Regions from separate parts of the Pseudomonas sp. CLCA07 genome, predicted to be linked through region 3. Evidence: predicted binding sites of a transcription regulator. Region 3 holds the regulator's gene; each other region holds the start of a gene.

What was found. The regulator sigma-54, encoded in region 3, starts transcription at its own class of promoters, with help from an activator protein. The targets are predictions, from matches to a motif close to ANTGGCATNNANNTTGCTNT.
Region 1: a site for sigma-54 is predicted at 5,897-5,916, ahead of ACWGZX_RS06250 (flagellar basal body rod protein FlgF). Genes of this name have one in related genera too.
Region 2: a site for sigma-54 is predicted at 1,888-1,907, ahead of glnK (P-II family nitrogen regulator). Genes of this name have one in related genera too.

What each region holds. Positions count from the first base shown of each region.
Region 1 covers NZ_CM132131.1:1,344,955-1,352,334, forward strand. The annotation lists gene flgK (flagellar hook-associated protein FlgK) at 1-1,075, opposite strand, end outside; gene flgJ (flagellar assembly peptidoglycan hydrolase FlgJ) at 1,099-2,394, opposite strand; gene ACWGZX_RS06235 (flagellar basal body P-ring protein FlgI) at 2,406-3,494, opposite strand; gene flgH (flagellar basal body L-ring protein FlgH) at 3,522-4,217, opposite strand; gene flgG (flagellar basal-body rod protein FlgG) at 4,271-5,056, opposite strand; gene ACWGZX_RS06250 (flagellar basal body rod protein FlgF) at 5,102-5,842, opposite strand; gene ACWGZX_RS06255 (sigma-54-dependent transcriptional regulator) at 6,204-7,380, opposite strand, start outside.
Region 2 covers NZ_CM132131.1:2,867,784-2,875,163, reverse strand. The annotation lists gene ACWGZX_RS13345 (HigA family addiction module antitoxin) at 187-510, shown strand; gene ACWGZX_RS13340 (BRO-N domain-containing protein) at 461-982, opposite strand; gene ACWGZX_RS13335 (accessory factor UbiK family protein) at 1,433-1,693, opposite strand; gene glnK (P-II family nitrogen regulator) at 2,115-2,453, shown strand; gene ACWGZX_RS13325 (ammonium transporter) at 2,489-3,826, shown strand; gene ACWGZX_RS13320 (secondary thiamine-phosphate synthase enzyme YjbQ) at 4,040-4,465, shown strand; gene sutA (transcriptional regulator SutA) at 4,567-4,890, shown strand; gene ACWGZX_RS13310 (HAD family hydrolase) at 5,120-5,824, opposite strand; gene xerC (tyrosine recombinase XerC) at 5,821-6,720, opposite strand; gene ACWGZX_RS13300 (DUF484 family protein) at 6,723-7,380, opposite strand, start outside.
Region 3 covers NZ_CM132131.1:4,100,061-4,107,440, reverse strand. The annotation lists gene lptC (LPS export ABC transporter periplasmic protein LptC) at 1-48, shown strand, start outside; gene lptA (lipopolysaccharide transport periplasmic protein LptA) at 35-583, shown strand; gene lptB (LPS export ABC transporter ATP-binding protein) at 583-1,308, shown strand; gene ACWGZX_RS18785 (RNA polymerase factor sigma-54) at 1,493-2,986, shown strand; gene hpf (ribosome hibernation-promoting factor, HPF/YfiA family) at 3,061-3,369, shown strand; gene ptsN (PTS IIA-like nitrogen regulatory protein PtsN) at 3,382-3,846, shown strand; gene rapZ (RNase adapter RapZ) at 3,849-4,706, shown strand; gene ACWGZX_RS18765 (HPr family phosphocarrier protein) at 4,722-4,994, shown strand; gene pmbA (metalloprotease PmbA) at 5,143-6,489, opposite strand; gene yjgA (ribosome biogenesis factor YjgA) at 6,597-7,121, shown strand; gene tldD (metalloprotease TldD) at 7,182-7,380, opposite strand, start outside.

The sequences.
Region 1 (7,380 bases), 2.8 Mb from region 3:
TCAGCTTGCCGCTGTCCTCGATGCTCACATCGAAGTTGCCGGAACCGGCGCTGTTACCGACGGTGGCGACGCTGCGGTTAGCCATCTGTGCGGCACTGTTGATGCTATTGAACAGGTTCGAACCGAAGTCACCGTTCTTGTCGATGCCCTGGGCCTGAAGGCTGTTCATCTGATCAGCGACGACCAGGGCCACGCGACCCAGTTCGTTCATGGCCGGATCCAGTACGGTACTGCGATAGCGCAGCAGCCCCCCCATCTCGCCACCGGTCATCACCGAGGTGATGTCGACGGTGCTCGAACCACGGTTGAGCTGAATGCCCATGCGCGATGGATCGGCCTGGCTCGGCACCACTTCCAGCGTGCTGGCAGTGTTGCCCATGACCAGCGGCTGACCGCTGCCCAGGTAAATATCAACGTTCCCGTCGCGCTCGATGACTTGCGCGCCAGTGAAGGAGGAGAGCTGACGCACGGTTTCGTTGCGAGCGTCGAGCAGCTCGTTCGGCATGCCGCCGGCCTTGGAAATCTCGGAGATTTTCTGGTTCAACTGCGCCACGGTGGCGGCCAGGTTGTTGATCCGATCGGCCATGTTCGACAGGTTGCCGTTGATGTTCGCGTTCTGCGTGGTCAACTGGGCGGACACTGAGTTGAAACGGTTGCTCAAGGCCTGAGCATCGCTGAGCAGCAATTGACGGGACGCATCGTCACCCGGCTTGGCGTTGACGTTCTGCACCGAAGCAAAGAACTTGGTCAGCGCGCCATTGAGGCCGGTGCCGCTGTCCGACAGCAAGGCGTCGAGCGGGTTGATCTGCCCGGCGTACGCGGCCGCATCGCTGTTGAGCGAGGTGGTGGTCTGCAATTGCGCATCAAGGTAGCTGTTGTAGACGCGACGCACATCAGCCAGGGTCGTGCCGCTGCCGATGTAGACGTTGCCGAACTGATTCGAGGCTTTGCTGCCCTGTACGGTTTGCTGGCGTGAGTAACCGGCGGTGTCGGCGTTGGCAATGTTATTGCCGGTAATCATCAACGAGGATTGGCCAGCGGCCAGACCCGACATCCCGATATTGAGCAAACTCATGGTTCAGACCTTATGCCTTGTGCCTATAACGGCGTAGTGGAAGCGCCCGCTGCAGCGTAGTTTTGGTAACTCGTCATCTGCTTGGCGATCTGCGAGATCTTGCTTGCGTAATCCGGGTCGGTTGCATACCCGGCCTTCTGCAACTCGCGTACAAACTGTTCTGGGTTATCGGCAGACTTCACGACATCTTGATAGCGATTATTGGTTTGCAACAAAGTCACGAGGTCATGGAAGCTGTCTTTGTACGAGTCATAGGAACGGAATTCGGCCGTCTCCTTGACCATCTCGCCGTTACGGAATTCGCTGGTGATTGCCCGCGCCGAATCACCCCTCCAACTGCTACCGGCCTTGATGCCGAACAGGTTGTGGCTGCTGCTGCCATCCTGGGCACGCATGACCGATTTACCCCAACCGGTTTCCAGGGCGGCCTGGGCCACCAGGTAACGCGGATCGACGCCAATACGCTCGGCCGCTTCTTTGGCCATCGGCAGCATGGTGTTGACGAATTCGTCGGCGGAACTGAAAGCTTTCTTCGGCGGTGCCAAGGGAATCTGCGCCATGGCACGGCCGTAAATCTGCAGGCGCCCGCTCGATTTGGTGTCTGTTTGCGAGGCCAGCCAATCGCCGTTGAACAGCGGGCCGGCACCGGTCGCGACCGTCGGCGTCGCGGCGTCTCGCTCAGGCAACAAGGGTTTGTTGGCGGTCGCGGTGGTCATGGCCGAAGGCACCAAACCGGCGAGCAAGCGATCCGCCAGTTTCGGCGGCAAGGCCAGACGGCGCTGATTGATCAGCTCCATATCATTGCGATGCGTGCCCTCGCCTGTCGGCGCTTTCACCGAACGCGATGCCCACAACGGGCGCTGACCATTGAGCCGCGACAGCGGACCGTCGGTGGCCACAGTGCCCGCCGCGATCGGCGTCGACACCGTCGCTTTCGCCGCTTCCTGCTTGGCGGCAGACAGGGCCGCCGCCTCACCTGGCGCCAGCGGTTTGTTCTTCGACATCTGGCGCATCAGCACGTCTGCCAGACCAATACCACCGCCTTCGCGGGACATGGAAATGGCCAACTGCTGGTCGTACATTTCCTGGTATTGCTTGGCCGCCGGGGTGTTGAGCGGGTTGTCCTGGCCCAGCGCTTCGGTGGCCGAACGCATGGACTTGAGCATTTCCCCAAGGAACAGCGATTCGAACTCCTGCGCAACCTTACGCATGTTGCCGTCACTGTTCTTGTCGCCCACCTTGAGCTGGTTCAAGCGATTCAAGTCCGAATAGGAACCGGAGTCGCTGCTGCTGACCAGACCACTTTTGCGCATATCCATGACAGCCGCCCTTAGATCACGATCAGGTCGGCTTGCAATGCGCCAGCCTGTTTCAATGCTTCAAGGATTGCCATCAAGTCACCCGGCGCCGCGCCGACCTGGTTCACCGCACGGACGATTTCGTCGAGGGTAGTGCCCGGGCCGAACTTGAACATAGGCTTGGCTTCTTGCACCGCGTTAACCTGCGAGCGCGGAACAACGGCCGTCTGACCGTTGGAAAAAGCGCCAGGCTGGCTGACAATCGGGTCTTCGGTGATGGTCACGGTCAGGCTGCCGTGAGTCACGGCGGCTGGCGAAACCTTGACGTTCTGGCCGATCACGATGGTGCCGGTGCGCGAGTTGATGATGACTTTCGCCACCGCCTGACCCGGATCGACTTCAAGGTTTTCCAGGATCGACAGGTAGTCGACGCGCTGGCTTGGATCAAGAGGTGCGCTGACACGAATCGAACCACCATCAATGGCCTGGGCAACACCAGGGCCAAGCAAGTTGTTGATCTTGTCGACGATGCGCTTGGCGGTGGTGAAGTCCGAACGGTTGAGGTTCAGCGTCAGGCTATTGCCCTGGTTGAAACCGCTTGGCACTGAACGCTCGACCGACGCACCACCGGGGATACGACCCGCTGACGGAACGTTGACGGTGATCTTCGAACCATCACGACCTTCCGCATCAAAACCGCCCACCACCAGGTTGCCCTGAGCGACGGCGTAGACGTTGCCGTCGATACCTTTGAGCGGCGTCAGCAGCAAGGTACCGCCGCGCAGGCTCTTGGAGTTCCCGATGGAGGAAACGGTGATGTCGACCTGCTGACCCGGCTTGGCAAACGCCGGCAGTTCCGCACTGATCGAGACCGCTGCAACGTTCTTCAACTGCACGTTACCCGAGTTCGGCGGCACCTTGATGCCGAACTGCGAGAGCATGTTGTTGAAGGTCTGCAGGGTGAAAGGCGTCTGGGTCGTCTGGTCACCGGTGCCGTTAAGCCCGACCACCAGGCCGTAGCCGATCAATTGGTTGGAGCGCACGCCAGAAATACTGGCGATATCCTTCAGCCGCTCGGCCTGCGCGTTGAACGCCGCAGACAACATCAAGGCGGCCACCATGAGGTGTTTAAGATTCAAACTGGCCACCTAGAAAGGGAACAGCGGGCTGAGGAAGAAACGGTCGAACCAGCCTGGCTGACTCGCATCGGCAAACGAACCGGTGCCCGAGTAGGTGATGCGTGCATCGGCGACACGGGTCGACGAAACAGTGTTGTCGGTCGAGATGTCATCGGAGCGCACCAGCCCGGCAATCCGCACCAGCTCATCGCCGGTGTTGAGGGTCATCCACTTCTCGCCACGTACTGCGATGATGCCGTTGGGCAATACATCAGCAACGGTAACGGTGATCGAGCCCACGAGCGTGTTGCCCTGCGCCGCCTTGCTGTCACCCTTGGTCGCGCGGTCGCCTTCATAGCTGGCGTCCAGCGTCAGGTCACCACTGCCGAACGGGTTATTGGTGTTGGGTGTGGAGCCGAACAGCGAGGTCAGGGCAATGTTGGCCTTGCTGTTCTTGCCAATTTGCGAGTTGGCGTTTTTGCTGGCCTGGGTCCTCTCGTTCAGGGTAATGGTGATGATGTCACCCACTCGGAACGCCTTGCGGTCGGTGTACAGGTTCTGCTCAAAACCGGCCTGGTAAATCGAGCCATTGTTCGCGGCCGCCGGCAACGGTGTGCGCGGCAACACCGGGGCGTAATAAGGGTCATTGGGCTTGGGCGTCGTTGGGACGCAGCCCGCGAGCACAACAGCCCCACTCAGTGCCAGAACAGATACAAAGCGATTCATGACCCTACCTCACGGTGTTGCAGGCGACCTCATGGCCGCCTCATAGACTTGATTTACAGATTCTGCGTTACGAACGAGAGCATCTGGTCGGCGGTAGAGATCACTTTGGAGTTCATCTCGTAAGCGCGCTGAGTGGTGATCATGTTGACCATCTCCTCAACGGTGCTGACGTTGGAGGTTTCCAGGGTGTTCTGCAGCGTGGTGCCGAAACCGTTCAGGCCCGGTGTACCGACTTGCGGTGCGCCGCTGGCAGCGGTTTCCAGGAACAGGTTGTTACCCACGGCTTGCAGACCGGCCGGGTTGATGAAGTCAGCGGTTTGCAGGTTGCCGATCACCTGGCTGGCCGGGTTACCCGGAACGGTGATGGACACGGTGCCGTCGCGACCGACCGTGAAGGTCTGAGCTTCGTTGGGAATAACGATGGCCGGTTCCAGGGCGAAGCCACTGGCGTTGACGACCTGCCCGTTGGAATCGAGGTGGAACGTACCGTCACGGGTGTAGGACGTGGTGCCGTCCGGCTGCAGAATCTGGAAGAAACCGCGACCGTCGACCGCCAGGTCAAGCGGCTGCTCGGTGGTTTGCAGGCTGCCGGCGGTGAAGTTTTTCTGGGTGCCGACGATGCGCACACCGGTGCCCACTTGCAGGCCCGACGGCAGTTCGCTGTCCTGGGTCGACTGGGCGCCTGGCTGGCGTTTGATCTGATAGAGCAAGTCCTGGAACTCGGCGCGGTCACGTTTGAAACCCGTGGTCGACACGTTAGCCAGGTTGTTGGAAATGGTGGTCAGGTTAGTGTCCTGGGCGGACAGACCTGTTTTGGCAACCCATAGAGCCGGAAGCATTCGATTCTCCTCGTGCGCCTGTTTTACGGCGCGACGTTCTGGTAATTAGCTGATCTGCAAGACCCGAGCCATGGCCTGGTCATCGTCTTTGGCGGTGTTCATCATCTTGATGTGCAGCTCGAACTGCTTGGCCAGCGCCAGCACCGAGGTCATTTCTTCCACGGCGTTGACGTTGCTCGATTCCAGGAACCCGGACACCAGTTTGACGCCGGAATCGGCTTGCGCCGGCTTGCCGTCCTTGGTGTGGATCGAACCGTCCAGGCCTTTGGTCATGTTCCTCAGGTCAGGGTTGACCAGCTTGATGCGGTCGACTTCAGCCATCACGCGCGGGCCTTCGCCCATCGCACGGATGCTGATGGTGCCGTCCTCACCCACTTCGATTTGCTGCTCGGGCGGCACGGCGATCGGTCCGCCATTGCCCATCACCGGCATACCGTTGCCGGCACGCAGCACGCCAAGGGCGTCCACGTTCAGGCTGCCGGTGCGCACGTAGCTTTCAGCGCCATCGGGGGTCTGCACGGCGATCCAGCCGTTGCCTTGCACCGCGACATCGAGGTCGCGACCGGTTTCAACCAGCGAACCAGGGGAGAAGTCGGTGGCCGGGCGCTCGGTCATGGCAAACGCACGCGCCGGAAAGCTGTCACCAAAGACCGGCATCGAACGGGCCTGTTCCAGGTCCTTCTGAAAACCGTTGGTGGAGATGTTTGCCAGGTTGTTGGCATGAGCCTTCTGCGCCAGTGCATTCTGGCTGGCGCCGGTCATTGCCACATAAAGGTACTTGTCCACACTCATTCCTCTGCATGCCGGACGTTTGCCGCCCACCGCTGTACTGTTGAGCGTCAAGCAATTTGCAGACCAACTTTTTTTTGGCGGCGCCGGGCCCGGCAAACAAAGGACTTGAGGGGGTTTCAGAGAGGAATGAGAGATTGTGTCAAAGTCGAAAAACCGGCGGTGTTATGCCGGTGAGTGGCAACGCTTGACCTCATGAGCTCAATGGGATCCTTGTAGCAGCTGCCGAGGCTGCGTCCGGCTGCGAAGCAGTCGTAAACCCTATGTATGCGGTTTACCTGAAGGATCTTAGTGCCTGAATTCACGACGGCTTCGCAGCCGGACGCAGCCTCGCAGGCTCGGCAGCTGCTACAGGGGTCTAGGCGCTTCCCGGTTCTTTGCCGACGTCGTACTCACGCAACTTGTTGGCAATGGTCGTATGCGAAACCCCCAACCGCTTGCCCAACTGCCGACTGCTCGGATGCTCGGAGTACAGCCTCTCCAACACCGCTTTCTCGAAACGACCGACAATCTCGTCAAGCCCGCCTTCAAGCGAAAAATCGCCAAGCGGCTGACGCACACCGTAATCCGGCAGGCGAATGTGCTCGGCCTTGACCGTCCCGCCCTCACACAACGAAACCGCCTGGAACAACACGTTTTCCAATTGCCGGACATTGCCCGGCCAGTGGTAATGACTGAGCCGCTCCATCGCTGCCGGCGCCAGTTTCGGCAACGGGCAACCGATCTGCCGGCTGGCTTGATCGAGGAAGTGCTCCACCAGCGGCGTCAAACCATCGAGGCATTCACGCAGTGGCGGAATGTGCAGCGAAAGCACGTTCAAACGGTGATACAGATCCTGGCGAAACTCGCCCCGCGCGCACAGCTCAGACAAATCCACCTGAGTCGCGCAGATCACCCGCACATCCAGATAAACCTCTTCATCGCTGCCCACACGCCGGAAGCAACCGTCCTGCAGGAAGCGCAGCAATTTCACCTGCAAGCGCGGGCTCATTTCCCCCACGCCATCGAGAAACAACGTACCGCCCGCCGTCAACTCCAGCAGCCCAAGCTTGCCTTCGGCGCGAGCGCCTTCGAAGGCGCCGGGGCCGTAGCCGAACAATTCGGTCTCGGCCATCGACTCGGGCAAACCGGCGCAATTGAGCGCCATTAATGGAGATTGCCCACGAGGGCTAGCCAGGTGACAGGCGCGCGCCAGCAACTCTTTACCAGTGCCGGTTTCGCCTTCTATCAACAGCGGCGCATCCAATGGCGCCATGCGGCGTGCTTCGCGCACTACCGCTGCCATCACTTTCGAGCTTTGGAAGATGCTGTCGAACCCGCGCAGTTCTTGCTTGCGCACGTTATAGATGCGTTCGCCCACCCGGTCAGCGCGGTGCAGCGTCAATACCGCACCGGCCATGGCTTCACTGTCGTCATGCTCCGATTGCAACGGCGCGATGTCAGCCAGAAACACGTCGCCCTTGACCTTGACCCGCAACCCGTTGATGCGCGACTTGTTGGCCCGCACCAGCTCCGGCAAATCAAAATCCTCGGCG
Region 2 (7,380 bases), 1.2 Mb from region 3:
AGCAGGCTGCGCCAGCTGCTACCCAAGCTGCGTGGGGGAAGGTATTGGGTGCAACCCGCTGCTGAAGCAGGTTTTTGTAGGACCTTGCCGAGATAGTTGAAGGACCTCGGCGAAAGGGCGCTGGGGCTCTTGTGTGTGAGAAGGAGCTGCTTATGCTCACCGCAAATTAAGTTCTCGGGAGGGGAAATGAACACTAGTGGAATGCGGCCGATTCATCCCGGCGAAATCCTTGAAATGGAGTTTCTTGAACCGTTGGGTACTGCGGTGGCTGATCTTCAGGTCCGGTTGTGTATGTCCGAGGTTGAAGTGCGTGAGCTGGTTGCGCAGAACGTAGATGTCAGCCCTGATCTGGCCAAGAAGCTTTCCATCCATCTGAACACCACGCCCGAATTCTGGCTAAGTCTGCAATCGACCTACGATGCGCGGATCGCGAAGCCGGCCGTGATTGAACTTCGGGTACTCAAAACGCTTGGAGCACTCTCGAAGCACGCTTCCACCACGGCTCGTTAACCGCACGTAGTGGTCGTTCCTGGTTAGGCAGCATTTGCGGAACATCCTGCAGCCGAATCCACGGCTGGTTGTTCCAGTGCAACAAACTCAACGACATCTCCGGCCAGTTCAACAGGCTCAAAATCGGGCGTTCGTTTGTGGTCGGTTGCTGTGCATCCCTGAGGGCGGGGACCACGTCGTGGGTCAGCCATTCGCGCAAGCCTCGGTATTCGGGGCAGTAGTGGTAGACCAATAGGGCGTAGACGCCGGATTCGCTGATCAGCAGGGTGTCTTCGATGACGCCGTGGATGAGGACTCGCGCGGACTGGTGTTGATCGGGGTCGAGCTTTCGGACGGCGCGTTCGTCAAGGAAAAGGCGGAGTAGCCGGCCAAGGTCGCGGGCGCTGAACCAGGGTTGGTTTTCTAGGAGGAGGGCGTGGAGGTGGAGTTTGTGGCGGGTGAAGACGTGGGGAACTAGATAGTTTTCGTTCATCGAGCAGTTCTCGGGATCAAATGAAGAAAACTGCCTCTGATCGTCGCCAAACGAAAAGGGTGGCAGCCATGCGCGGGTTGGCGAACCGGTGACACCCGAGAACCGGCAGACCCGAAGGTCTCCCACGCATAGCCGCCATAATTCGAGATGGGAATAAATTCCTCGGTCGAATGTGGTCGCGTTGCGTCGGGGTCTTCCGGGTCGCCAAACCCAGAGCTGAATATTCAGCTGAGAAGGAGCTTAGGTACCTGGGCTGCACGACGCTATCGGACGGCGGTGGTGATCTTTGTAGGACGTTGCCGAGATGGTGGCGAGGCGGAAGATCGCAGCCTACGGCAGCTCCTACAGCGTTGGTCTTTCCAGTGTGGGATGCCTGGTAGACCGAGGCGACCCCATTCGCGGGCAAGCCCGCTCCTACAGGGGATCGCATTTTACAAAGGAATGGGTGCGTTACTCGGCAGGTGGAGTCAGCTTCGCTTCCAGCTCCGCCACCTTCGCCTCAAGACTCTCCAACCGTGCCCGGGTGCGTGCGAGCACGACCATCTGGCTATCAAACTCTTCCCGGCTCACCAGGTCGAGCTTGCTGAAGCCGCTCTGCAACAGCGCCTTGAACTGGCTTTCGATTTCGCTTTTCGGCAGCGGGGTTTCGCCGCTGAAGAGGCGGGAGGCGGTGCCCGTCAGGGCGTCTAGGAAGTCTTTGGGCGCGAGCATGGGAAAGGTCCTGGAAACATTGGCGGGCAGTGTATCACGCAGTGTCTATAGTCAATTCCGGTAGCCAGCCAGCGCACGTTTTTCGCGCATGCGGACGGACGGCAGCGCACTGTTGTTGTGCGTTAGTTCTCGGGTAATTCAGGGCGGTGGCTTGTGGTATTGGCCAAGAGATTGAATTTAATGGGTTTTGTCGAGATGGCAAGCTTTCTGCTTAGTGACTATCAACCCATGCACTGATGCAGTCGCTGTGTCGAATGCAGTGCGCCAGGCGAAACGGGGGGAAGTGTTTCGTACAGGGTGGTTAGCTGGAGTCGGACGGGCATTCAAGGCCGACGATGCGTTACAAAGCCAGGCACTGCGCTTAGACTTGAGACGGGTTTGTTTTCCTGGGGCAAGTCCACCAATTCGGGAGAGAGTTTTCATGAAGCTAGTCACTGCCATCATCAAGCCGTTCAAACTGGACGACGTGCGCGAGTCGCTGTCCGAGATCGGCGTGCAGGGCATTACTGTTACTGAAGTCAAAGGCTTCGGTCGGCAGAAGGGTCACACCGAGCTGTATCGCGGCGCGGAATACGTGGTCGATTTTCTGCCTAAGGTGAAGATCGATGTCGCCATTGACGACAAGGATCTGGATCGGGTTATCGAGGCGATAACCAAGGCGGCCAACACCGGCAAGATCGGTGACGGCAAGATCTTCGTGGTCAATCTGGAACAGGCGATTCGCATCCGTACCGGCGAAACCGATACCGACGCAATCTAAGCCGCCACAAACCCAACGCCCCAGGAGAAAACAATATGACTCTGCGTAAATTCGCAGGGCTAGGAGCCCTGTTGTCCCTCGTAATGCCCGGCTTGGCTATGGCGGCAGACGAAGTGGCGGCCCCAGTCCTAAACTCCGGCGATACCGCCTGGATGATGACCTCGACAGCCCTTGTGCTGTTCATGACTATTCCTGGCCTCGCGCTGTTCTACGGCGGCATGGTGCGGTCCAAAAACATTCTTTCCGTGATGATGCAGTGCTTCGCCATTACTGGTCTGATCAGCGTCCTGTGGGTCATTTATGGCTACAGCATCGCGTTCGACACGACTGGCATGGAGCAGGGCGTCGTCAACTTCAATTCGTTCGTCGGCGGCATGGGCAAGGCATTCCTCGCCGGCGTCACGCCATCGAGCCTGACCGGTCCTGCGGCGCTGTTCCCTGAGGCGGTGTTCATCACCTTCCAGATGACCTTCGCCATCATCACCCCTGCGCTGATCGTCGGTGCCTTCGCCGAGCGGATGAAGTTCTCCGCCATGCTGATCTTCATGGGTGTGTGGTTCACCCTGGTTTACGCACCGATTGCACACATGGTCTGGTCCGGTAACGGCGGTCTGTTGTGGGACTGGGGCGTGCTCGACTTCGCCGGCGGCACCGTGGTGCACATCAACGCCGGTGTGGCCGGACTGGTTGCCTGCCTGGTACTGGGCAAGCGCAAAGGCTTCCCGACCACCCCGATGGCTCCGCACAACCTCGGTTACACCCTGATGGGCGCCGCGATGTTGTGGGTCGGCTGGTTCGGCTTCAACGCCGGCTCCGCTGCTGCGGCCAACGGCACGGCCGGCATGGCGATGCTGGTGACCCAGATCGCAACCGGCGCTGCGGCATTGGGCTGGATGTTCGCCGAGTGGATCACTCATGGCAAACCGAGCGCATTGGGTATCGCCTCGGGTGTTGTTGCCGGTCTGGTAGCAATCACTCCCGCTGCTGGCACCGTGGGCCCGATGGGCGCGCTGGTCATCGGCCTGGCGGCCGGCGTGGTGTGCTTCTTCTGTGCCACGACGCTGAAGCGCAAACTCGGTTATGACGATTCCCTGGACGCGTTCGGTGTACACGGTATCGGCGGTATCCTCGGCGCGATCCTGACCGGCGTGTTCGCTGCGCCATCCCTGGGTGGCTTCGGCACCGTCACCGACATTGCCGCACAAGTCTGGATTCAGTGCAAAGGCGTGGGCTTCACGGTGATCTACACCGCGATCGTCACCTTCATCATTCTCAAGGTCCTGGACGCCGTCATGGGCCTGCGGATCACGGAAGAAGAAGAGGCTGTCGGCATCGACCTGGCACTTCATAACGAGCGCGGCTACAACTTGTAAGACGCGCATAAAAAACTTGCCCGGCTTGCCGGGCATTTTTTTGTCTGGTGTTTGTCAGTGAAGGAACTGCTGAAAGGTTTTTTCGTACACGTTCAGGGGCGTTTACGACGGGCGTTTTTCTGCGGCCAATGGCTTACATCACTGAAGGAATATTAGGGCCTTTGTTTTTTCCCAGAGCGCGCTAGAATGCGCCCCGAAGGTGCGGAGAACTCTATGTGGCAACAGACTCTGATTACCCTGCGGGCTCGGCCCCGGGGCTTTCATCTGGTAACGGACGAGTTACTCGCCGGCTTGCCTGAACTCAAGGCGTGTCGGGTCGGTCTGTTGCATTTGTGGCTGCAGCATACCTCGGCGTCGTTGACCATCAACGAGAACGCCGATCCGGCGGTACGTCGCGACTTCGAACGATTTTTCAATCGTCTGATCCCACAAGGAACAGACGGCTATGAGCATAACGACGAAGGCCTGGACGACCTCCCTGCGCACTTCAAGGCCAGCGTGCTTGGCTGTCAGCTCAGTTTGCCGATCTCGGCAGGCCGACTGGCGCTGGGGACCTGGCAAGGTGTTTATCTGGGCGAGCACCGTGATTTTGGCGGTGCCCGTAAAGTCCTCGCCACCCTACACGGTGAAGAGGCATGAACCGCTGGTCACCGGCGGTTATTGAATTTTTCCGGCGACTGTCGACAGACGGTGAAGCTGGGCTATAACTAATCTGCTTTTCGCAAGTCATGAGGTAGAACATGAGCGACGATGATCTGGAAAACGACGACCTCGAAGTAGGCGACGACGACGAAACCGAAGAAGGTCTGGAAGCAGCGGCCGAAGACGTCGCTGAAGACGATGGTGGTGAAGCGCCTGTTCCGACCACCAAAGGCAAAGCCAAGGCTGCGGTGTCGGTCGATGAGCTGCCGAGCGTTGAAGCCAAGAACAAGGAACGCGATGCACTCGCGCGGGCCATGGAAGAGTTTTTGGCCAAAGGCGGCAAGGTGCAGGAAGTGGAGGCCAATGTGGTCGCCGACCCTCCCAAGAAGCCTGATAACAAGTACGGCAGCCGGCCTATCTAAGCGTCTGCCCTTGCTTGCTGAAAAAGCCCGCCGTCGCTGCGGGCTTTTTCATGGTCGGAACAAAAGCCTTGGGGCCTGACGCAACCCTGTAGGAGCTGAGCTTGCTCCGGGCGGCGTTCCGACGATTGCGGTGTGCCAGTCGATATAAATTCTGAATGTCATGCCCCCATCGTCGGAACGCCGCCCGGAGCAAGCTCGGCTCCTACAAGGGCGGTGTGTGAATTCAAGGTCAGTGCTGGGAATTCCAGAGGGCCAACAACGCCGGCAATTCGGTCAGGCTGCGAATCTCCGCGTCAGGCAGGCGATCAGCTTCCCACAACTTGCCTTGCGGGTTAAACCAGACCGCCCGCAAGCCTGCCTGCTGCGCCCCGGCAATGTCATCGCCCGGATGATCGCCGATGTGCACGGCCGTTTCCGCCGTCGCCCCACCCCGTTGCAACGCCTCATGAAACAAGCGTGCGTCCGGTTTGGCGATGCCGATATCTTCGGCGCACAGCGCAAACTTGAAGTAATCCGCCAGCCCTAACCGGCGTACATCGGCGTTGCCGTTGGTGATCACGCCCAAGGCGTAGTGCTTGGCCAGTGTTATCAGGGTCGGCTCGACTTCGGGGAACACTTCGATCTGATGCCGCGCATGCAAAAACACTTCAAAGCTTTTTTCGGCGAGTTCGGTTGCCTGGCCGTGGTCGTAACCGGCCTCTTCCAGCGCATGGAACAACACCCGACGGCGCAATGCGCTGATGCGATGCTTGAGCCCCGGCTCGTTGCTCAGGATCCGCTCCCGAATGGCCCACAAATGCTCTACAGGCACGCCCCCAAGGTTCGGCGCATGCTCGGTCAGCCATTCACGCAGTACGGCTTCGGCGCTGAGGATCACCGGGGCGGTGTCCCACAGGGTGTCGTCGAGGTCGAAGGTGATCAATTGGATGGTCATGAGTCATCGCCTTTAATGCGTTTGGCCCGTGGATGGGCGCTGTCGTAAACCGTGGCCAGGTGCTGGAAGTCCAGGTGGGTGTAGATCTGGGTGGTCTTGATGTCTGAGTGGCCGAGCAATTCCTGCACCGCGCGCAAGTCTTGCGAGGATTCCAGCAAGTGGCTGGCAAAGGAGTGTCGTAGCATGTGCGGGTGCAGATTTTGCCCCAGCTCACGCTCGCCAGCGGCTTTGACCCGAACCTGAATGGCTCGTGGGCCGAGGCGCCGGCCTTGCTGGCTGACGAATACAGCGTCGTCAGCCGGGTTGGTCATGGCCCGCAGCGGCAACCACAGTTCCAGCGCTTCGCGCGCTTTTTTGCCGACCGGCAACAGACGGGTTTTGCTGCCCTTGCCCAGCACTTGAACCATGCCGTCGGCCAGATCCAGCTGATCCAGATTGAGCCCGGTCAGTTCTGAAAGGCGCAGGCCAGAGGAGTAGAACAACTCCAGAATCGCCTGATCCCGCCGCGCCAGGAAATCATCCTCGACCGCGCCTTCCAGCAGTTGCAATGCGCGGTCGGTGTCGAGGGTTTTCGGCAGGCGGCGCTCACCCTTGGGCGGCGCCAGGCCATTGGCCGGGTCGTGGTCGCAAAGGCCTTCGCGATTCAGATAGTGATAAAGCCCGCGCACCGCTGATAGCAGTCGCGCCAGGCTGCGGGATGATTGACCTTGTGAATGCAGGCGGGCTATCAGGCTGCGCAGGCGCTGGATGTCCAGAGCGGCCCAGCTGTCGATGTTCTGTTTGGCGCACCAGCCCAGCACCTTGTCGAGGTCGCGGCGGTAGGCGTACAGCGTGTGAGGCGACACCTGTCGCTCACTGCGCAGGTGTTCGCAGTAAGCGTCCAGTTGCCGTTCCATGCTCAGCGTACCGAGCGCAGGGAGCTGTTGACCCGTGGCAGCACGCGGCCCATGACTTCGGCGATGTAACTCAGGAACAGGGTGCCGACCGAGCTTTTGTAGTGCTGCGGATCACGGCTGGCGATGGCCAGGATGCCGTGAATACCTTGGTGGCTGATCACGACGACGGCGGTGGAGCCGATTTGCTTGCGCTGTTCTTCGCCGAACAGGAAGTCCAGTTCGTGTTCACGCAGGCTGCCGCTGACGCTTTTGTCTTCCGTAAGCAAGCCGCCGATGGCCGTTTGCGCTTCGGCGTGAGTGACCCAGCGACCCACCGGCATCGGGTTGTCACCCAGCAGAATCAGGCTGACAAAGGGCACCTGAAAGTCCTGGCGCAAGCTGTCTTCGACGCTGATCACCACGTCTTCCAGGCTGGTGGCGTCCATCAGCGCGAGAATAAGGCGGCGGGTCTTATCGAAAAGTCGGTCGTTGTCGCGGGCCACGTCCATCAGGTGCGAGAGGCGATGACGCAGCTCGATGTTGCGGTCGCGCAGGATGGTCATCTGGCGTTCGACCAGCGAAACGGTATCGCCGCGTCGGTGTGGAATGCGCATGGCCGGAAGCAGTTCTTCGTGATCGACGAAGAAATCCGGATGAGCCTCCAGGTACGCGGCAATCGCC
Region 3 (7,380 bases):
AGGATACACCTGCTATCTAACGTAAGAGGACAGTATGAGGCTCGTTAAAACCCTCCCTATTTTGCTCAGTCTGGGCGCAGCACTGGGAAGCGTGAGCGCCTGGGCTCTGCCGAACGATCAAGCGCAGCCTATCCGCATACAAGCCGACGACGCCCAGCTGGACGACAAGAACGGCGTTGCTACTTATACGGGCGACGTGATCATCACCCAGGGCTCGATGAAGGTTACCGGCAATAAAGTGACCATGACCCGCACCCCGACTGGCGACATTGACGTGGTGACCTCGGTGGGCAATCTGGCCTACTTCGAGCAACTGCAAACTGAAGGCGACCCCAAGCCTGTCCAGGGCTGGGGTGTGACCATCCAGTACCACGCCACGCAAAATCGCGTAGTACTGATCGACAAGGCCAAGGTTATCGACAAGGACAACAACATCACCCAAGGCGAGAAAATCGTCTACGACACCGAGAAAAAGCTTGCCAGCGCCGGTCGCGCTACCGGCAGCAAGGTGACCGAGTCGCGTCCGCGTATCGACATGGTGATCCAGCCGAAGAAGAAAACCGACGAGCAAAAGGCCCCGTAATGGCAACTCTGAAAGCTCAGCATCTGGCCAAGAGCTACAAGAGCCGCCAGGTCGTGCGTGACGTCAGCCTGTCGATTGACAGCGGTCAAATCGTCGGCCTGCTGGGTCCCAACGGCGCCGGCAAGACCACCTGCTTCTACATGATTGTCGGCCTGGTGCAGGCCGATCAGGGCCGTGTGCTGATCGACGATCTGGACGTCAGCCACCAGCCAATGCACGGTCGTGCAAAGGCCGGTATCGGCTATCTGCCGCAAGAAGCGTCGATCTTCCGCAAACTCTCGGTCGCCGACAACATCATGGCGATCCTCGAGACGCGCAAGGAACTCGACAAGGCCGGACGTCGCAAAGAGCTGGAAAGCCTGCTGCAGGAATTCCACATCAGCCACATCCGCGACAACCTCGGCATGAGCCTGTCGGGCGGTGAACGCCGCCGCGTGGAAATCGCCCGAGCATTGGCTACCAACCCGAAATTCATCCTGCTCGACGAACCCTTCGCCGGCGTGGACCCGATTTCGGTCGGCGACATCAAACAGATCATCTACCATCTCAAGGCCAAGGGCATTGGCGTGCTGATCACTGACCACAACGTCCGTGAAACCCTGGATATCTGCGAAACCGCCTACATCGTCAACGATGGCCAGCTGATCGCCGAAGGCGATGCCGCCACTATCCTGGCCAACGACCTGGTTAAAGAAGTCTATCTGGGCCATGAGTTCCGCCTGTAAGCGTTGAGGTGTCTGGCTAGTCGACTGAGCGCTTATCACAGTAAAAATCAACAGGTTTTTATTGTTACAGCGCTCTAGGCAAACACTTCAGTTTCAGGCATATAATTTGCTTATGTTTGGCGCTCCGGCGCCCTGTAGTGGATGGCGCATGTGCGCCGGCGAAATAAGGTGTTAAGCCCCTGCCATGAAACCATCGCTAGTCTTGAGAATGGGCCAGCAGCTGACGATGACACCGCAGCTGCAACAGGCCATCCGCCTGCTCCAATTGTCGACCCTGGACCTGCAACAGGAAATCCAGGAGGCCCTGGAGTCCAATCCGATGCTCGAACGCCAGGAAGAGGGCGACGACTTCGACAACGTCGACCCCTTGGCCGACAAAGCCGAGCAGCAACCCAACGCCGACATTCAGGAACCCTCCTACCAGGAAACCGCCCCCACGGTGGACAACCTCGAGGAAGGCGACTGGAACGAGCGCATTCCCAATGAACTGCCGGTCGATACCGCATGGGAAGACGTTTACCAGACCAGCGCCAGCAGCCTGCCGAGCAACGATGACGACGAATGGGATTTCACTACTCGCACATCGGCCGGCGAGAGCCTGCAAAGCCACCTGTTGTGGCAACTGAACCTGGCACCGATGTCCGACACCGATCGCCTGATCGCCGTGACTCTGATCGACTGCATCAACAATCAGGGCTATCTGGATGAAACTCTCGAGGAAATCCTCGAAGCCTTCGATCCGGAACTGGACATCGAACTGGACGAAATCGAAGCCGTCCTGCACCGCATCCAGCAATTCGAGCCGGCCGGTATCGGCGCTCGTAACCTGGGCGAATGCCTGCTGCTGCAATTGCGCCAATTGCCAGCCAATACGCCTTGGCTCGCCGAAGCCAAGCGCCTGGTCAGCGACTACATCGATCTGCTCGGCAGCCGCGACTACTCCCAGCTGATGCGCCGGATGAAGCTCAAGGAAGACGAACTGCGCCAGGTCATCGAACTGGTCCAGAGCCTCAACCCGCGCCCCGGCTCGCAGATCGAATCCAGCGAAGCCGAATACGTCGTTCCCGACGTTATCGTGCGCAAGGACAACGAACGCTGGCTGGTGGAACTGAATCAGGAATCAGTGCCACGACTGCGGGTCAACGCCCAATACGCCGGATTTGTCCGTCGCGCCGACACCAGCGCCGACAACACCTTCATGCGCAATCAGTTGCAAGAGGCCCGCTGGTTCATCAAGAGCCTGCAAAGCCGTAACGAAACACTGATGAAAGTCGCCACCCAGATCGTCGAGCATCAGCGCGGCTTCCTGGAATACGGCGACGAAGCCATGAAACCACTGGTCCTGCATGACATTGCCGAAGCCGTGGGCATGCACGAGTCGACGATTTCACGGGTGACCACGCAAAAATTCATGCATACCCCACGGGGTATTTATGAGCTGAAATACTTTTTCTCCAGCCACGTCAGCACCTCCGAAGGCGGTGAATGCTCGTCCACAGCGATCCGCGCGATCATCAAAAAGCTGGTTGCCGCGGAAAATCAGAAAAAGCCGTTGAGTGACAGCAAGATCGCTGGTTTACTGGAGGCACAAGGCATTCAGGTGGCTCGCCGCACCGTCGCCAAGTACCGCGAGTCCCTCGGGATCGCGCCTTCGAGCGAACGCAAGCGGTTGATGTAGAGCCACGCCACAGCGTTCCAGTGGTAGATCATTTGATCTACCGCTTTATGCACTGGCAACGAAGGAGAAGCTGTATGCAAGTCAACATCAGTGGACACCAACTGGAAGTGACCGAACCTCTTCGCACCTACATCGGCGAAAAACTCGAACGATTAGAGCGGCATTTCGACAAGATCACCAACGTGCAGGTCACGATGACGGTCGAGAAGCTGAAGCAGAAAATCGAAGCCACCCTGCATATTCCCGGCAATGAAGTGGTCGCAAACGCGGAACATACCGATATGTACGCGGCGATCGACGCACTGACCGACAAGCTGGATAAACAACTCAAAAAGCATAAGGAAAAGACCCAGAGCCTCCTCCAGGGTGCGACCGGTCGTTAACACTCCCAACCCATGATCCGACTTGAAAACATCCTGACCCCCGGCCGTTCCCTCGTGAACGTGCCGGGCGGCAGTAAAAAGAAAGCCCTCGAGCAAATTGCCAACCTGATCGCCCGGGAAGTGCCGGATCTGGAGATGCAAGATGTCTTCGAGGCATTGATTGCCCGTGAAAAACTCGGCTCGACCGGTTTTGGCAACGGCATCGCCATCCCCCACTGTCGCCTGAAGGGCTGCGAGTCACCCATCAGCGCCTTGATGCACCTTGACGCTCCCATTGATTTCGACGCCATCGACGGCGCCCCGGTTGACCTGCTGTTTGTACTGCTGGTCCCGCAAGCGGCTACCGATGCGCACCTGGAACTGCTCCGCCAGATCGCCAGCATGCTCGATCGCAAGGAAGTCCGTGATCGTCTTCGCAGCGCCCCGAGCAACGAAGCCTTGTATCAGGTTGTCCTGGACGAGCAAAACGGTCAGTAATCATGCGCTTGATCATCGTCAGCGGCCGCTCCGGCTCAGGTAAAAGCACCGTCCTCGATGTTCTCGAGGACAATGGCTACTACTGCATCGACAACCTGCCCGCCGGCCTGCTGCCGGAGTTGGCGGAACGCGCACTGATTCATACCGAACTGGCACAACCGCTGGTCGCCGTGTCCATTGATGCGCGTAACTTGCCGAGCCACCTTTCGCGGTTTCCCGAACTACTGGATGAAGTCCGGAGCCGGCATATCAAGTGCGATGTGCTGTACCTGGACGCCGACGTAGAAACCCTGCTCAAGCGCTTTTCCGAAACCCGCCGTCGTCACCCGCTGAGCAACGCCAACCGTTCGTTGGCCGAGGCAATCGAGGACGAAAGTAATCTGCTGGGGCCGATCGCCGATCTGGCAGATCTCAAAATCAATACCACCCACCTGAACCTGTATCAGCTGCGCGATACCATCAAGCTGCGCCTGTTGAACCAGCCGGAGGCCGGTACTGCGTTCCTGGTCGAATCATTTGGATTCAAACGTGGCATGCCGGTCGACGCAGACCTGGTGTTCGACGTGCGCTGCTTGCCCAACCCTTATTGGAAACCGGAATTGCGCGCTCAGTCCGGGCTTGATCAACCGGTGGCCGAGTACCTGGCAGCCCAACCGGACGTCGAAGAGATGTTCCAGGACATATCATCGTATTTGCTCAAGTGGCTGCCGCGCTTTGCAGCGAGCAACCGCGCTTATGTCACCATCGCCATTGGCTGCACCGGAGGACATCATCGCTCCGTCTACCTGACCGAACGTCTGGGCCAGGTTCTGCAACAATCCCTGAAGAACGTCCAGGTCCGCCACCGCGACCTCAGCTAAAGGATTCACATCGCGATGCCTGCTCTGGAAATCGAAATCATCAACAAATTGGGCCTGCATGCTCGCGCTTCTGCAAAATTCGTTGGAGTGGCGGGTCAGTATCCATGCCAGATCAGAGCCGGGCGGACGCCAGAATCGATGGTCGACGGTAAAAGCATCATGGCCATGATGATGCTCGCGGCCGGCAAGGGCACCACAATCCACCTGAGTACCGAAGGCGAGCAAGAACAGGAAGCGCTGGATGCGCTGGTGGCGTTGATCAACAACTTCTTCGACGAAGGCGAGTAAAAACTGCCCTCTGTAGCAGCTGCCGCAGGCTGCGTCAGGCTTCGCCAGCTGCTATGTATGGACTCGCCCCCACAGGGGACGGTGCAAGGCGCATAAAAAAGGCGCGCCACCCAATTGGGTGGCGCGCCTTTTTTTGAAGCGGTAAGGGTTAGCTACCCGCCACTGTCATCCGCTCGATCAGCACCGACCCCGTGCGAATGTTGCTGCGCAACTCCAGGTCATTACCGACCGCAACGATCTGTTTGAACATGTCACGCATGTTGCCGGCGATGGTGACTTCCTGCACCGCGAACTGGATCTCACCGTTCTCGACCCAGAAACCCGCCGCACCTCGGGAGTAATCGCCGGTAACCATGTTCAGGCCCTGGCCCATCAGTTCCGTGACCAACAAGCCACGACCCATACGGCGCAACAACGCGGCCTGATCTTCGTCCCCATGGGTGACGAACAGGTTGTGCACGCCGCCGGCGTTGGCGGTGCTTGGCATGCCGAGCTTGCGCCCGGAGTACGTGCCGAGGATGTAGGAGACCAACTCACCCTTTTCGACGAACGGTTTGGCGTAAGTCGCCAAGCCATCGCCATCGAATGCGGAACTGCCCAAGGCGCGCATCAAGTGCGGACGCTCGTCGATGGTCAACCATTCCGGGAACAGCTTCTGACCCAGCGTGCCTTCCAGAAACGATGATTTTCGATACAGACTGCCGCCGGAAATGGCCGAGAGGAAGCTGCCAAACAAACCACCGGCCAACTCAGCGGAAAACAGCACCGGCACTTCGCAGGTCGGCACCGGACGCGCACCCAGACGGCTCGCCGCCCGTTGCGCGGCACGCTGACCAATGCTCACCGGGTCGGCCAGCAAATTGCCCTGACGGTTTACGTCGTACCAGTAATCGCGCTGCATCTGACCATCGGCCTCGGCGATCATCACGCAGCTCAAGCTGTGGCGCGTCGACGCGTAGCCGCCGATAAATCCGTGGCTGTTGCCGTACACGCGGCAACCCTGATGGGTGCTGAGCGTGGTGCCGTCAGCGTTCTTGATCCGGCTGTCGGTGGCAAACGCGGCGGCTTCGCAAGCCAACGCTTGTTCGATGGCTTGCTCCGGCGTGATATCCCATTGGTGGAACAGGTCGAAATCCTGCAGATCGCGAGCCATCAGCGCGGCATCAGCCAGGCCCGAGGCTTCGTCTTCGGAAGTGTGTTTGGCGATGGCCAGCGCCGCAGCGACGGTCTCGCGAATCGCCTCAGGACCGCTCGCCGAGGTACTGGCCGAACCTTTTCGCTGGCCGACGTACAAGGTGATGCCAAAGCCCTGATCGCGGTTGAATTCGACGGTTTCGACCTCACGCTGACGCACCGACGTTGACAGGCCCTGCTCCAGGGACACGGCAACTTCGCAGGCGCTGGCGCCCTGACGCTTGGCTTCAGCGATGATCTGCTCGACTTGTTCTTGCAGTGCCGGCAACGCTTGTGGGCCGACGCTTTCAACTGCACTCATGCTGTTCTCCACTCAAATTCTGCTTTCGGTATGGCCTTCGAGCGACCGGGCCGGACAAGCGGCCCCCGACTGGTTATCATGGCGGCGTTTCTTTGCGGACGGCCACCATGGTTGATTCTTACGACGACTCCCTCGATACGGGAGAAAAAAGCAAATCCCAGGTTAAACGCGAGCTTCATGCTCTGGTTGACCTTGGCGAGCGCCTTACAACACTCAAGCCTGACTTGCTGGCAAAACTGCCGTTGACCGACGCTATGCGCCGGGCCTTGGCCGATGCGCCCAAGCACACCGCGAATATCGCGCGTAAACGGCACCTTATGTTCATCGGCAAACTGATGCGCGATCAGGACACTGACGCCATTCTGACTTTGCTCGATCAACTCGATGCCTCCACCCGGCAGTACAACGAACGTTTCCATGGCCTGGAACGCTGGCGCGATCGCTTGATCGCGGGCGACGATGCAGTCCTGGAGAAGTTCGTGCTCGACTACCCGGAGGCTGATCGTCAGCAATTGCGCTCCCTGATCCGTCAGGCCCAGCACGAACTGGCGACCAACAAGCCACCGGCATCGAGCCGTAAAATCTTCAAGTACATCCGTGAACTGGACGAGACTCAACGCGGTCTGCGTTAAGTCCCTTCTCGGGTGAGTCGCCAAGCGGCTCACCCGAAGCTTCACTGTTTCAAAAGCCACTTATGCGCCTGTGCCACCCACAGTGATCGCATCGATTTTCAGCGTTGGCTGGCCGACACCCACAGGCACCGACTGCCCATCCTTGCCACACGTCCCCACGCCGCTGTCCAGCGCCAGATCGTTACCGACCATCGACACCTTGCTCATGGCTTCCGGACCGTTGCCAATCAATGTCGCGCCTTTGACCGGCGCAGTAATC